Regions from separate parts of the Rossellomorea sp. FM04394 genome, predicted to be linked through region 3. Evidence: riboswitches for the same ligand, from Rfam matches in the RefSeq annotation. Region 3 holds a riboswitch; each other region holds the start of a gene.

Evidence for each region. A riboswitch is a leader RNA that binds a small molecule or an ion and turns the genes downstream of it on or off. The one in region 3 is predicted to bind S-adenosylmethionine.
Region 1: linked by a shared signal. The riboswitch ahead of ACCB35_RS01120 (Na+/H+ antiporter NhaC family protein) and the one ahead of ACCB35_RS18420 (methionine ABC transporter ATP-binding protein) in region 3 are both predicted to bind S-adenosylmethionine.
Region 2: linked by a shared signal. The riboswitch ahead of ACCB35_RS19805 (methionine ABC transporter ATP-binding protein) and the one ahead of ACCB35_RS18420 (methionine ABC transporter ATP-binding protein) in region 3 are both predicted to bind S-adenosylmethionine.
Region 4: linked by a shared signal. The riboswitch ahead of metE (5-methyltetrahydropteroyltriglutamate--homocysteine S-methyltransferase) and the one ahead of ACCB35_RS18420 (methionine ABC transporter ATP-binding protein) in region 3 are both predicted to bind S-adenosylmethionine.

Annotation. Positions count from the first base shown of each region.
Region 1 covers NZ_CP168654.1:201,754-204,886, reverse strand. Annotated here, with positions in the region: gene ACCB35_RS01125 (MFS transporter) at 1-600, opposite strand, end outside; SAM riboswitch class I at 974-1,078, shown strand; gene ACCB35_RS01120 (Na+/H+ antiporter NhaC family protein) at 1,168-2,484, shown strand; gene ACCB35_RS01115 ((S)-benzoin forming benzil reductase) at 3,104-3,133, opposite strand, start outside.
Region 2 covers NZ_CP168654.1:3,936,000-3,939,132, reverse strand. Annotated here, with positions in the region: gene ACCB35_RS19815 (GntR family transcriptional regulator) at 1-530, shown strand, start outside; gene chbG (chitin disaccharide deacetylase) at 551-1,246, shown strand; SAM riboswitch class I at 1,694-1,799, shown strand; gene ACCB35_RS19805 (methionine ABC transporter ATP-binding protein) at 1,872-2,885, shown strand; gene ACCB35_RS19800 (methionine ABC transporter permease) at 2,875-3,133, shown strand, end outside.
Region 3 covers NZ_CP168654.1:3,642,056-3,645,188, reverse strand. Annotated here, with positions in the region: gene ACCB35_RS18435 (toprim domain-containing protein) at 146-505, shown strand; gene ACCB35_RS18430 (thioredoxin family protein) at 511-825, shown strand; gene ACCB35_RS18425 (SCP2 sterol-binding domain-containing protein) at 1,076-1,426, shown strand; SAM riboswitch class I at 1,538-1,644, shown strand; gene ACCB35_RS18420 (methionine ABC transporter ATP-binding protein) at 1,796-2,818, shown strand; gene ACCB35_RS18415 (methionine ABC transporter permease) at 2,815-3,133, shown strand, end outside.
Region 4 covers NZ_CP168654.1:3,484,819-3,487,951, forward strand. Annotated here, with positions in the region: gene metE (5-methyltetrahydropteroyltriglutamate--homocysteine S-methyltransferase) at 1-2,069, opposite strand, end outside; cobalamin riboswitch at 2,222-2,407, opposite strand; SAM riboswitch class I at 2,477-2,587, opposite strand; gene ACCB35_RS17535 (hypothetical protein) at 2,683-2,880, opposite strand; partial or broken gene thiC (phosphomethylpyrimidine synthase ThiC) at 2,858-3,133, opposite strand, start outside.

The DNA of each region.
Region 1 (3,133 bases), 1.0 Mb from region 3:
TAATTCTTTCATCCCTGCTTTTAAATCAAGCTTTGCTGCCGCTCTCTCTTTAGGAAACCGAAAGGAAAGGAATCCTGATAATACTAGACAGATAAAGAAAGAGTAAAAGATGATGGTGGGACCGATGAAACCTTCCGAAAGTTTCCCCATCATAAAGACAGCAATCCCGAAGCCCAATGAACCGAACAGACGGATATTACCGTAGTTATACCGGACTTTACTTGTATACTTCAAGCTGATACTATCTGATACAGGAATGATTGCACTTTGAAAAATCGCGACTAGAATGGCCACTAGAAGCAGGCCATAGTAAAAGTCCATAAACAAGTAACCGAGTGCAAAGATTCCCGCCACTAAAGAGGTTAAACCAAGAACCACGGTAGGACGATTAGTTGTGTCACTGACCATTCCCCAAATAGGCTGGAAGAAAATCATCATGATGGGACCTACAGACATGATCGTTCCAATCTGATAACCATTTAACCCTACGCTTTCGCTCAAATACACACTGAGTAAGGGATATAAACTACCTACACCGAAGAACGTTAATAAATAGAATCCTTGCAAGGTAAAAATTTGATTTCGTACATTTCTTTCCACTACCGTATCCCCCAAGATGTTTTTGTCTTCCTTATAGTAGACCTTGAACGTTCAATTGTCCATGAGTTTATGCCTTATTATGGATAAAGTCATGTTTTTCAAAGCTCTTTCCGGCGTTCTCGTCTTATGCTTGTCGGGACTGAACGAGCCGCCTTCGCTTTTGGTTCATCCAGCTGTGGCGGCTAGTCCCTCGAGGTCATAACCCAAGAACGCCAAAAAGGCAAAAGGCGCCTTTCCGGCGTTCTCGTCTTATGCTTGTCGGGACTGAACGAGCCGCCTTCGCTTTTGGTTCAGAAAAATTTCCCGTTTGACTTTTTTGAATAAACCCTTTAAAGTATGGAAGTATATTTTAAATCAACTAAATACGATATTCTTCTTATCCAGAGAGACGGAGGGACTGGCCCTGCGATGTCTCGGCAGCGGACTCATATTGAGTGCTGTGCCACATCCAGCAAGCGAAATGCTTGAAAGATAAGGGGAGTGTTTCGTTCTATTGAAACCTCTTCTTATTTTGGAAGGGGTTTTTTGTATGTTAGTAAATTGAACGATGACAAAGGAGTGTTAGGAATGAATCAAGAAAGAGGAAATCTATTGGCATTACTGCCTTTAATCATATTTGTTTCTCTGTTCCTTGGAGCAGGCATCATTTCAGGAGACTTTTATGCCTTTCCTGTATTAGTATCAATTATCATTGCATCCGTTGTAGGTCTGTTGATGAACCGAAAAGAGACGTTAACGGCTAAGGTTGAGCGTTTCGCTAAAGGAGCCGGTCATCCTGATATCATGATCATGGTCTTTATCTTCCTTTTAGCAGGGGCTTTTTCAGGAGTAGCTGAAAAGATGGGCGCCGTTGATTCAACCGTGAATTTTGCCCTTTCCGTGCTGCCTGGTAACTTGATCATTGTGGGATTATTCATTATCGCTGCTTTCATTTCGTTATCGATGGGAACATCCATGGGGACGATCGCAGCACTCGCGCCAATCGGTGTCGGGATTAGTTCAGGGACAGATATTTCTATGCCCCTTGCCATGGCAACGGTCATTGGAGGTGCGATGTTCGGAGATAACTTATCATTTATTTCTGATACAACTATTGCAGCTGTTCGTACACAGAAAACGGAAATGAAAGATAAATTCAAAGTCAACTTCTTTATTGTATTACCTGCTGCCATCGTCACAATAGTGATTCTCCTTTTTCTTACTATGGGGAATCAGTCGACTGTCGGAGCGGAAAGCTTTAATTGGATCAAAATTCTGCCTTACCTTGGAGTTATCATCGGTGCTCTTGCAGGATTAAATGTGTTTGTCGTTTTGTTAGGCGGAATTGTTTTAGCTGGAATCATTGGATTCATTGATGGAAGCTTTACCCCAGCCAGTTATTTCGGGAGTGTAGCCGATGGGATGACTGGCATGGCAGAGATTGTCATCCTTTCTGTGCTGATAGGCGGAGTTGTCGAACTCATTCGCCATAACGGCGGAATTCAGGCTTTACTTTATCACGCCACTCGCAAAATCAAGTCTCCTCAGGGAGCACAGCTTGCTACAGCAGGATTAGTAAGTTCTACTAATCTTTGCACAGCAAACAACACGATCTCAATCATCATTGCTGGCCCGCTTGCTAAAACGATCAGTGAGAACTATGGCGTTGATGCCCGTAAATCAGCCAGTATCCTTGATATTTTCTCTTGTTCCGTTCAAGGATTGATTCCTTACGGAGCACAGGCTCTGTTAGTGGCTGAAGTTGCAGGCATATCACCGATCAGCATCATTCCATATGCTTTCTACCCTGTCCTGATTGCTGTTTGCGGACTTATTGCCATTCGATTTGCACTTCCTAAATTCACTCGCAAATCAGCACCTGATGCAAATCCGGTTCGATCTTAATAAATGAGAGTAGAGAGACAAATCCTTTGAGGTTTGTCTCTTTTTTTGATACTCTCTTTTCGCAAAGATTGTTGCTTTTTAACATAAGCACTGTTAAGGCTCTGTCAATTAGTGAGTGCTGGATGGTGAGGGGAACTGCTCCGCTTGCAGCTAGCGTTCGGCCGAGCCTCCTCAGCTTAGCCGAACGGGGTCTCGGCACGCCCGTACTTCCGCAGGAGTCTGCGCAGTTCCCCTCACCATCTTTTACAGTTTTTTTGTGACAGAGCTTCAAACTGTGCTAGAAAACAAAATTACTTAAAAGATACTTCCTTAAGAGAGACAATCTCTCCTTAACTTAAATGAGATTGTTTGCTAGAAAGCTTCTTTTAATTGTTTTCGATTAAGGATTCATGCTCAGAAAGTTGATTGGAGCGGAAGGATGCTCGACTCCTGCGGGAATAGCTGGACAGGTGAGACCCCGGAGGCGCAGCCGAGGAGGCTCACCGCCAGCCCCGCGGAAAGCGAGCATCCTGGAGCGGAAATCAACTAGTACTTTCTCTTCTATAATAACAACAAACTTTACGAAATGAGCTTTTTGATAAGAAAAAAGCAGATCCCCTTACAGGAATCTGCTCTCTTTTTATAATAAATCATTTACATGATAAAGCTT
Region 2 (3,133 bases), 290 kb from region 3:
AGCAAGGAAGAGGAACCTTTGTCGCAGAACAGAAAGTCAGTCAGATCCTGTCATCGACGATCGACAATTACACAGAGCAACTGCGATTACAAGGTAAAAAACCTAAGATCAAGGTACTGAGCATGAATGTCATCCCGGCAGAATCAACAGTGGAAAAAGCGCTGGAGTTGAAGAACGGAGATCCCGTCAATCGGTTAGAGAGAATTCGTTATTCAGACGGGCTGCCCCTGCAATATGAGGTGGCCTATCTGCCCTGGTACAAGACGCCCGGGCTGGATAAAGACGAATGTGAAAGATCACTTTACAAGCTCCTGGAAACACAGTTTGAGATAAAAATTAAAAAGACCGTCGAAACGATTGAATTATTTTTAGCAGATGAACGAGTGGCAGAAAAGCTTGAGGTACCAGAGGGGACGCCTTGCTTTATGATTGAGACGACGGCTTATGTAGAGGATGGATCGGTGATCGAATTTTCCAAAGCGATTTTCAGGGGAGATAAAGCGAGCTTTCTTGTAGAAAGAACCTATTAGAGAAAAGGGGATGGGGGATTATGAGGAATGTGATCGTCAACGCAGATGATTTTGGTTTATGCCGGGGGGTGAACTACGGAATCGTTGATAGTCACCGGTTTGGAATCGTCAACTCAACAACGATGCTGGTCAATATGCCGGGGACTTTGCACGCGGTGGAATTAGCACGTCTTTATCCGGAATTACAGGTTGGGATCCATTTAACGCTGACATGCGGAAGACCGGTTTCAGGTGGAGTATCATCTCTGCTGGATGAGAGGGGCTATTTCCGTTACACCAGCAGGATTTTTGAAGAAAAAGAAATCAATGTGGATGAGGTTGAGATGGAGTGGGAGGCTCAGGTGGATAAATTTCTATCATTCGGCTTGCCCCTTTCCCATATTGACAGTCATCACCATGTTCATAGCTTTCGGCCTTTGATCCCTGTGGTGAAGAGGTTGTCGGAGCGCTTTGGGGTTCCGGTCCGGAATGTGCCCTGTGATGGATTTGATGGAATGAATGTGTTAACCGACCGTTTCTCGATGGACTTTTATGGTGACGGAGTGTCGGTTGAAGGATTAAAGAGGATATTGGACAGCAGTGAGGAAGGTGAGACGCTTGAGATTATGTGTCATCCGGCGTATGTTGATACATACTTGAAAGGGAATTCGTCTTATTGTGAGCAGAGGTTGAGGGAGTTGGATGTGTTGACGGGGATTAAGGAGTGGACGTTTTAATTTGGTTGATTGAGAGATTACAAGTTGGTGCGAGTTGTTATGACAAATGATCGGGGTGCTGCTCTAGAAGGCAGTGCCTTTTTCTATTGGTAATGGAGATTTGTCCGATTTAGGGGTGGAAGGGAAGGTTTTTGGATAGTATATATGGTTTTTGAGTCTTTGAGATGGTGTTAGGAAGGATTTGATCTGAATTTCATGTGAAATATATGGATTGTTAGGATGAGAGAAGGTTTATTATCGACTTTCGCTCTTTTATTATCGACTGTAAAAAAACGGATGACCCCCCAGATTAAACCCATATCCGCTCCCCCTAAAAAAATCCCTATCCCAGTGCATCAATATAAATAACGCTTACATAAGAACAACTGCAAAATTCCCTATTGACTTCCATTCACATACCCAGTATTATCCTCTATAAGATTAAAAAATTAGAAAATTACATACTTTCAATTATCCAGAGTGACCGAGGGATCAGGCCCTACGACGTCCGGCAACCTCCAGTATTGGAACGGTGCTAATTCCTGCAGAATGATTTCATTCTGAGAGATAAGTCGAGATAAACAGGCGATGCTTCTTTCAGTTGAAAGAGGCATTTTTTTATTGGATAAAAAAAGGGGTGTGCACATTGATCGAGATTCGAAATCTAGTTAAAACCTACAAAACAAAAAAGCAAACCGTGGTCGGTGTCGATAACGTTTCAGTAACAATTGAAAAGGGTGAAATCTTCGGGATCGTCGGATACAGCGGAGCGGGTAAGAGCTCACTCATTCGCTGCTTGAATCTACTTGAAACCCCGACATCGGGTGAAATCATCATTGATGGACAGGATTTTACGAAGCTCACCTCCAAACAACTAAGGTTAGCCCGCCAGAAAACGAGCATGATCTTTCAACATTTTCACCTGATCAAATCAAAAACGGTGTTTGACAATCTGGCTTTTGCCTTGAAAGCGGCACGTGTACCGAAAGGGAACATCAAACCCAGAGTCGTTGAGCTCCTGGAGATGGTCGGTCTATCGGACAAAGCGGACGCTTATCCGGCCCAGCTCAGCGGAGGACAAAAGCAAAGAGTCGGGATTGCAAGGGCCCTGGCGAACAACCCATCGGTTTTACTTTGCGACGAAGCGACATCGGCACTGGATCCGAATACGACCAAATCAATCTTGCAACTCTTAAAAAAGATTAATAAAGAACTAGGGTTGACGATCGTGCTCATCACCCACGAAATGGAAGTGGTGAAGGAAATCTGCGACCGGATGGCCGTGATGCAGGATGGGAAAATCGTGGAGGAAGGTCCGGTATACGACTTGTTTGCAGAACCTAAGCAGCCTTTAACGAAGCAATTCATCGAAACGATTCTTCAATTTGAACTCCCGCCACACCTTGTGGAATCAAGGAAAGGTAAGCTGATCAAAATCCAATTCAAAGGGTCGATCGCAGAGGAAAGCGTCGTTTCAGAAGTGTTCCAGAAATACAAAGTGAGAGGCAACATCCTTCACGGCAAGATCGAATATATCCAGGAAGTTCCCCTGGGGATATTCATCATGGAACTGATCGGGTCCCATGAAGAAATCGAAGCCGCGATCCGGTTCATCACGCTGAAGACGCAAAGCTTGGAGGTGCTTGAGAATGCTGCCTGATTCATTGACTGCGATTTTACCAGAATTGAATAAAGCTTTTTTTGAAACGGTGTATATGGTGGGGATTTCACTTGGAGTTGCGATTTTAGTGGGATTGCCCCTCGGGATCCTTCTTTTCGTAACAGACAAAGGCTTATTTTTGCAAAATAGTTTGATCAAAAAGGTCGTTGGGTTTGTCGTCAATATGGTGCGGTCGGTTCCGTTCATCATTTTATTGGTCGCACTATTACCATTAACCAAACTATTGA
Region 3 (3,133 bases):
ATTTGTATAAGCAGATAGGCAAACCACTTGCGCATTTTTTTATAAACATGAGAAAATATAAGCAGAAAGTGTAGAAAGTGTACATCATCTCTTGTTATTTGAATATACTATCGTAATCTTATTTCTGAAAGATAAGGTGATGATCATGATGGAACTTGACGAAAAAGTAATCATTGTCGAAGGGACAACAGACAAACGAAAAGTGAAACATATCATTAAAGAACCGATTGAAATTATTTGTACAAACGGGACGATTAGCATTACGAAAATGGACGAACTCATTGATGCATTATTGGAAAGGGATGTCTATATCCTCGTAGATGCTGATGATGCAGGTGAAAAATTACGAAAGCAATTTAAACGTGAGTTCCCTGAAGCTGAACATTTGTACATTGATCGCATGTACAAGGAAGTGGCAGCAGCTCCGGAGTATCACTTGGCGTCTGTCCTGATTGGAGCCAATATAGACGTTCATAAAGAATATTTAGGAAAAAGGATGATCTAGTTTTGATGGAGGTAAGTAATACCGAAACATTAACCCATCTGATTGAAGACAATACGTTTGAAGCCGTTTACCTGTATACCCCGATGTGTGGTACTTGTCAGGTTGCAAGTAAAATGATTGACGTAGTGGAAAAGCTTCCGCAACCTTTTCATTTTGTGAAGGCCAACTTGAATTATTTGCCCCAATTCGCAGAAGGACAATCCATCGAAAGTGTACCCTGCTTACTTTTATTTAAGGATGGGGTCGAAAGGGACAGGATCTATGCCTTTCATTCCGTTCCATTTTTATATGAAACCTTAAACAAGATCACTGATCGTTAGTGGATAAGAGACCTTTTGGGAGAAGGTCTTTTTTATATGTCTATTTTCTAAACGATTTTCTTTCTACAAACGAAGACATATTTCTCGGGAAATGTTGCGAATGGCATCATTTTTTGGCTAGTATTCATCCAGATTCTTACTGTTCGACAAATTAGATGGATACGTTCAAAACATGTCGAGAAAGTATAAAAGGGATAAATACCTAAAAGTGGAATTGTAATAATATAGAAGTTTCACTGGGAGGGTATTCATGCGAATATATTTAGAGGAATTAGTAGATCAGTGTCATTCAAGATATCACTTACGACTCTTATTTCCAGACAGCCCATTTGTTCTTCACTTTGATTGTGGAAAAGATTTGTACGGTATTTCTATTTCCAGCAAGGGGTGCGTTGTATTAGATGATTTGAGTGAAGACGCTCATTTCGTAATCGAAGGAATGGAGGGAAAAGTGGTTTCCCTACTTACAGGGGAGGAACGGTTGTCTCAACTGATTGAATCCGGAGAGCTTAAAATCAGAGGAGGGTATCGCCCACTTCTATTTGTTGAGTCTGTTCTTTGGCTGACGAGGTCAAGGAGAAAAGAGCCGGTTGAAGTTTAAAGAATGAGTAGAAAAAATAATTGACACACTCGATCACCGATGATAGAATCTCTCTTGTAGCAAATTTTCAGAGTCTTTAACTTATTAAAAAATTTAATAATCGATACTTTACTCTTATTAAGAGAGGTGGAGGGACGTGCCCTATGAAGCCCGGCAACCGTCAATGAAAATTGAAATGGTGCCAATTCACTCAAAGCAATGGCTTTGACAGATGAGAGAAAGGATAGTCCTATATGATTATGCCTTTCTGCTTATCGCGGAAAGGCATTTTTTATTGAAATAAAAAATGTAACCGGAAAACGCCAGGTAGGTACACCAATAATCCTGATTAAACAGGTCGTTTTACTCCGAAAGAAGGTGGAATACAACATGATTACCATTTCAGATGTAAAAAAAATCTATCAATCCAAATCGGGTTCGATCTCAGCCGTTGATGGCGTCAATATCGAGATTGCCCGAGGAGAAATTTTTGGGGTGATTGGCTATAGTGGAGCAGGTAAGAGTACGCTGATCCGCATGCTTAATGGTCTCGAGGTTCCCACAGAAGGAATAGTGGACGTGAATGGTCAAATCGTTTCCCAAGTAAAGGGTAAAAAGCTTCGGGAAGCAAGACAGTCAATAGGCATGATTTTTCAACACTTTAATCTCCTCTGGTCCAGGACAGTATTAGAAAATATACAGTTCCCATTAGAAATTGCCGGAGTATCAAAGAAAGAGAGAGTTCAAAGATCCAATGAATTATTGAAGCTTGTAGGGTTGGAAGGCAGAGGAGATGCCTACCCGTCTCAACTGAGCGGAGGACAGAAACAACGTGTTGGGATTGCCAGATCCCTTGCTAACAATCCCGATGTCCTATTATGTGATGAAGCTACTTCCGCTTTAGATCCACAAACAACCGATTCCATCCTTGATTTATTGGTGGATATTAATAAACGCTTAGGGCTGACGATTGTCCTGATCACTCATGAAATGCACGTGATTCAGAAGATTTGCCACCGTGTCGCAGTCATGGAGCAGGGCAAGGTCGTGGAACTCGGCGATGTATTGGAAGTGTTCCGAAATCCACAAGAGCAAGTGACAAAGCGTTTCGTGAAAGAAGTTTCGCAAGCAAAAGAAACGGGTGAAACCATTGATCACCTATTGACGCAATATCCGAATGGAAAAGTGTTGAAATTCACTTTTGTAGGTGAATCAACTGAGCAGCCCCTCATCACCACTCTGATAAGGAAGTTTGACTTAGACGTGAACATCCTTCAAGGACAAATCTCCCAAACCCAAAAGGGTGCCTATGGAACGTTATTTGTTCACCTTGATGGGGATGAACGGATCATCAAAGATGCTTTAGCGTTTGCAGAAAAGCAACTGGTTCAAGTGGAGGTGTTAAGAGGATGATTGAAAATTTATTTCCAAATGTAGATTGGGAGAAGATGTGGGAAGCGACCCTCGAAACCCTGTATATGACCGGGATGTCTGTAGTGATTACCTTTGTACTCGGAATGATCCTCGGGATTTTGCTCTTCCTCACCTCTAAGGAAAATCTATGGGATAACAAACTGACATACACGATTACAAGTGCAGTCGTGAATGTATTCAGATCGATTCCGTTCATTATTTTGATTGTATTATTAATTCCATTCACCAAGTTTTTATTGGATACGATCCGTGGAGCGAATGCAGCCCTTCCGGCACTAATTATCGGAGCCGCTC
Region 4 (3,133 bases), 160 kb from region 3:
TTGTCATACGTATGATCTTCAAAAACATGGATCAATTCCCCATGACTTCTTGATGTTTCAATTGAGATGACATCAGCATCCAAATCACTGATGGCATCTATAATATCTTCAAAATCCGAATAGCACATATGGGTATGGACCTGGGTTTGGTTCTGTACAGATGAAGTGGCCAATCTGAAAGCATAAACGGCAGCCTTTAGATATTCCTCCCAATTCTCACTCTTTAAAGGGAGTCCTTCTCTAAGTGCCGGCTCATCGACTTGTATCATCCGAATCCCATTGGCTTCTAATTCCTCTATCTCTTTTTGGAGAGAAAGTGCGATTTGATTCGCTACTTCATATCGTGATACATCATTCCGAACAAATGACCAATTTAGAATCGTGATCGGGCCCGTTAACATCCCTTTAACCGGTTTATCGGTTAATGATTGAGCATATATGGTTTCTTTAACCGTCATCGGTTCTTTGAAATTCACATCACCATATATGAGTGGCGGCTTCACACATCTGGAACCGTATGATTGTACCCATCCAAACTTCGTAAATTGAAAACCTTCTAATTTCTCACCAAAGAATTCAACCATATCCGTCCGTTCGAATTCACCATGTACAAATACATCAAGGCCGATTTCTTCCTGAATTATAATCCAGCGTTTTATTTCCGCATGAATATATTGTTGATACTCCCCATCAGAGAGCTCGCCTTTCCTCCACTTCAACCTCTGCCTTCTTACTTCCTGGGTTTGAGGAAAACTGCCGATTGTAGTGGTAGGTAGAAAAGGTAATGAAAAGTACTTCGCCTGTTCCAGCTTACGAACATGGAAAGGAACCTTTCTACCGACATTATTTTGGTGCAATTCTTCAACATTTTCCTGCACCTCCCTATTATTACGCAGCGGTGATTCGTTTAAATTCTTAATCGCCGTTACACTTTGAACGATCTCATCTTCTATTGTATCAGCTCCGTCACGAATCCCCTTTGTTAAAATTGTGATTTCATGTAATTTTTCATCAGCAAATGATAGAGCGTCAATGAGGGGACTGCCAAGTGTTTCTTCATTCTGCAAGGTTACTGGTACATGTAGTAAACTGCAGGATGGTTGAATGATTAAGCGATCACTCGGAACATACCCTGCAATGAACGATAGAAGCGTATGGGTATCAGTAAGACGACTTCTCCAAATATTCCTTCCATCGAGAATTCCGGCAGCCAAGATTTTATCCTTAGGAAAACCAAATCTTTTCAGCGCCGCCAAATTCTCACCACGATCATGCACAAAATCTATCCCTATGCCATCTACCGGGAGTGCTAACACCCGCTGGTACCTTTCCAAACTATCATAATAGGTTTGCAGGATGATCTTTAACCCGGGGCAGGATTCTTTAAGCGTTTGATAGACTTCTTTGAATTGATCCATCTCTTCATCCCCGATGGAAGTGCACAAGATCGGTTCATCCATTTGTACCCACTCTACACCCTCTTCCTGTAATTCACGCAATACTTCAGCATAAAGAGGGACAAATTGATCAACAAGAGTTTTATAATCACCGGTTTCATACCCTTTGGACAATTTCACAAAAGTGAAAGGACCTAAGATAACCGGTTTACCTTTTATACCCAGTTTCTCTTTTGCCTCTCTATAAAAATGCAGGGGACGATTTTCCACTAACTGTGGTGCGATCCCATCAAGTTCAGGCACGAGATAGTGATAGTTGGTATTAAACCATTTTGTCATTTCTAATGCCACCGCGTCCTTCGCGCCTCTAGCCATATCAAAATACGTTTCAAGAGAGACCTTCCCCCCACTATAATGAAACCTCTCGGGAACCAAGCCGAACATGACGGCTGTATCAAGCACATGATCATATAAGCTGAAATCTCCAACCGGAACTAAATCAATCCCCTGATCCGATTGCTTCTTCAAGTGGTTGACTCGTATTTCCTCCATTTGTTCTAAGAAGGAATCCTTTTCTATCTTCCCTGCCCAAAATTGTTCCAGCGTCTTTTTCCATTCACGCTTTTCACCGATCCTTGGATATCCTAAATTCGAACTGATCACCTTACTCATTCAATCCTCACTCCTTATACTTGAGATGGTTGTCATCAACAAAAAAATCTCTCTTTCAAATGAAAGAGAGATTCATACGTATCACTAACTAGAGTTGAGACATTCTTGTATTCTCAACACGTATTCCTCACCCCTCTCTATATCCACGTAGAGCATAAGCGCATACAACAGGCAGGTCTCCTGACTTAGGTTCACAGCTTCTTATCCCTTCCCATTTCAATAGAAATAGTGGTTGAATGATAAGTCGCTCCCCATTACAGTGGCGGGACCGTGCCGGATTTTCACCGGTCTTCCCTTTTAGCTGAGGATGGCTCAGCACCTATTGCATTTATCTATTTAATTTTTCTTTCATAAAAACGAAAAGCCCTCTCTTGCGATAGAGAGGGCTTCATGTTTATTAGAATCCTCTCTTATTTTCCAAAGCAAAGTGCTTTGCAGGAATTAGCACCTTTTCAACACATCGGTTGAATGGTTGCCGGGTTTCACAGGGCCAGTCCCTCCACCACTCTCAATAAGAGTTACACATATATATTTACTATTCCGAAATTTGTAATAATCGTAGCATGGTACATATACGCTGTCAAAAGAAATTTAATCAATAGCTTACACGTTTCTAATAATAGGTACTTTCTACATAGTGACATTTGATACAAGACCTTGTTACATCCGTTTCATAGAAGACATGCCTGCAGTTTTCCTGAATGCTCTTCACTTCTTTTTCGAGTTGGATGACTCTCTGATTGAGCTTTACGATTTCATTCTTCAATTTCAGTACATGACAAGGAGGTTTATCGGTAGATGTTTGATCCATTTTCCACAAACTCCTTCGATTTTTCTTTCAATCCTTTTTCTATTTCCTTATGAACATCATTCATGCTAGTCTTCTTTATTCCCCTTATGTCATGTGATATTCTCATTGAACAAAATTTCGGGCCACACATTGAACAAAAATGGGCCGTTTTTGCCCCTTCTGCAGGAAGTGTTTCATCATGGTACTCCCTTGCACGTTCCGGGTCCAGGGATAAATTAAATTGGTCATTCCACCTAAATTCAAATCGAGCCTT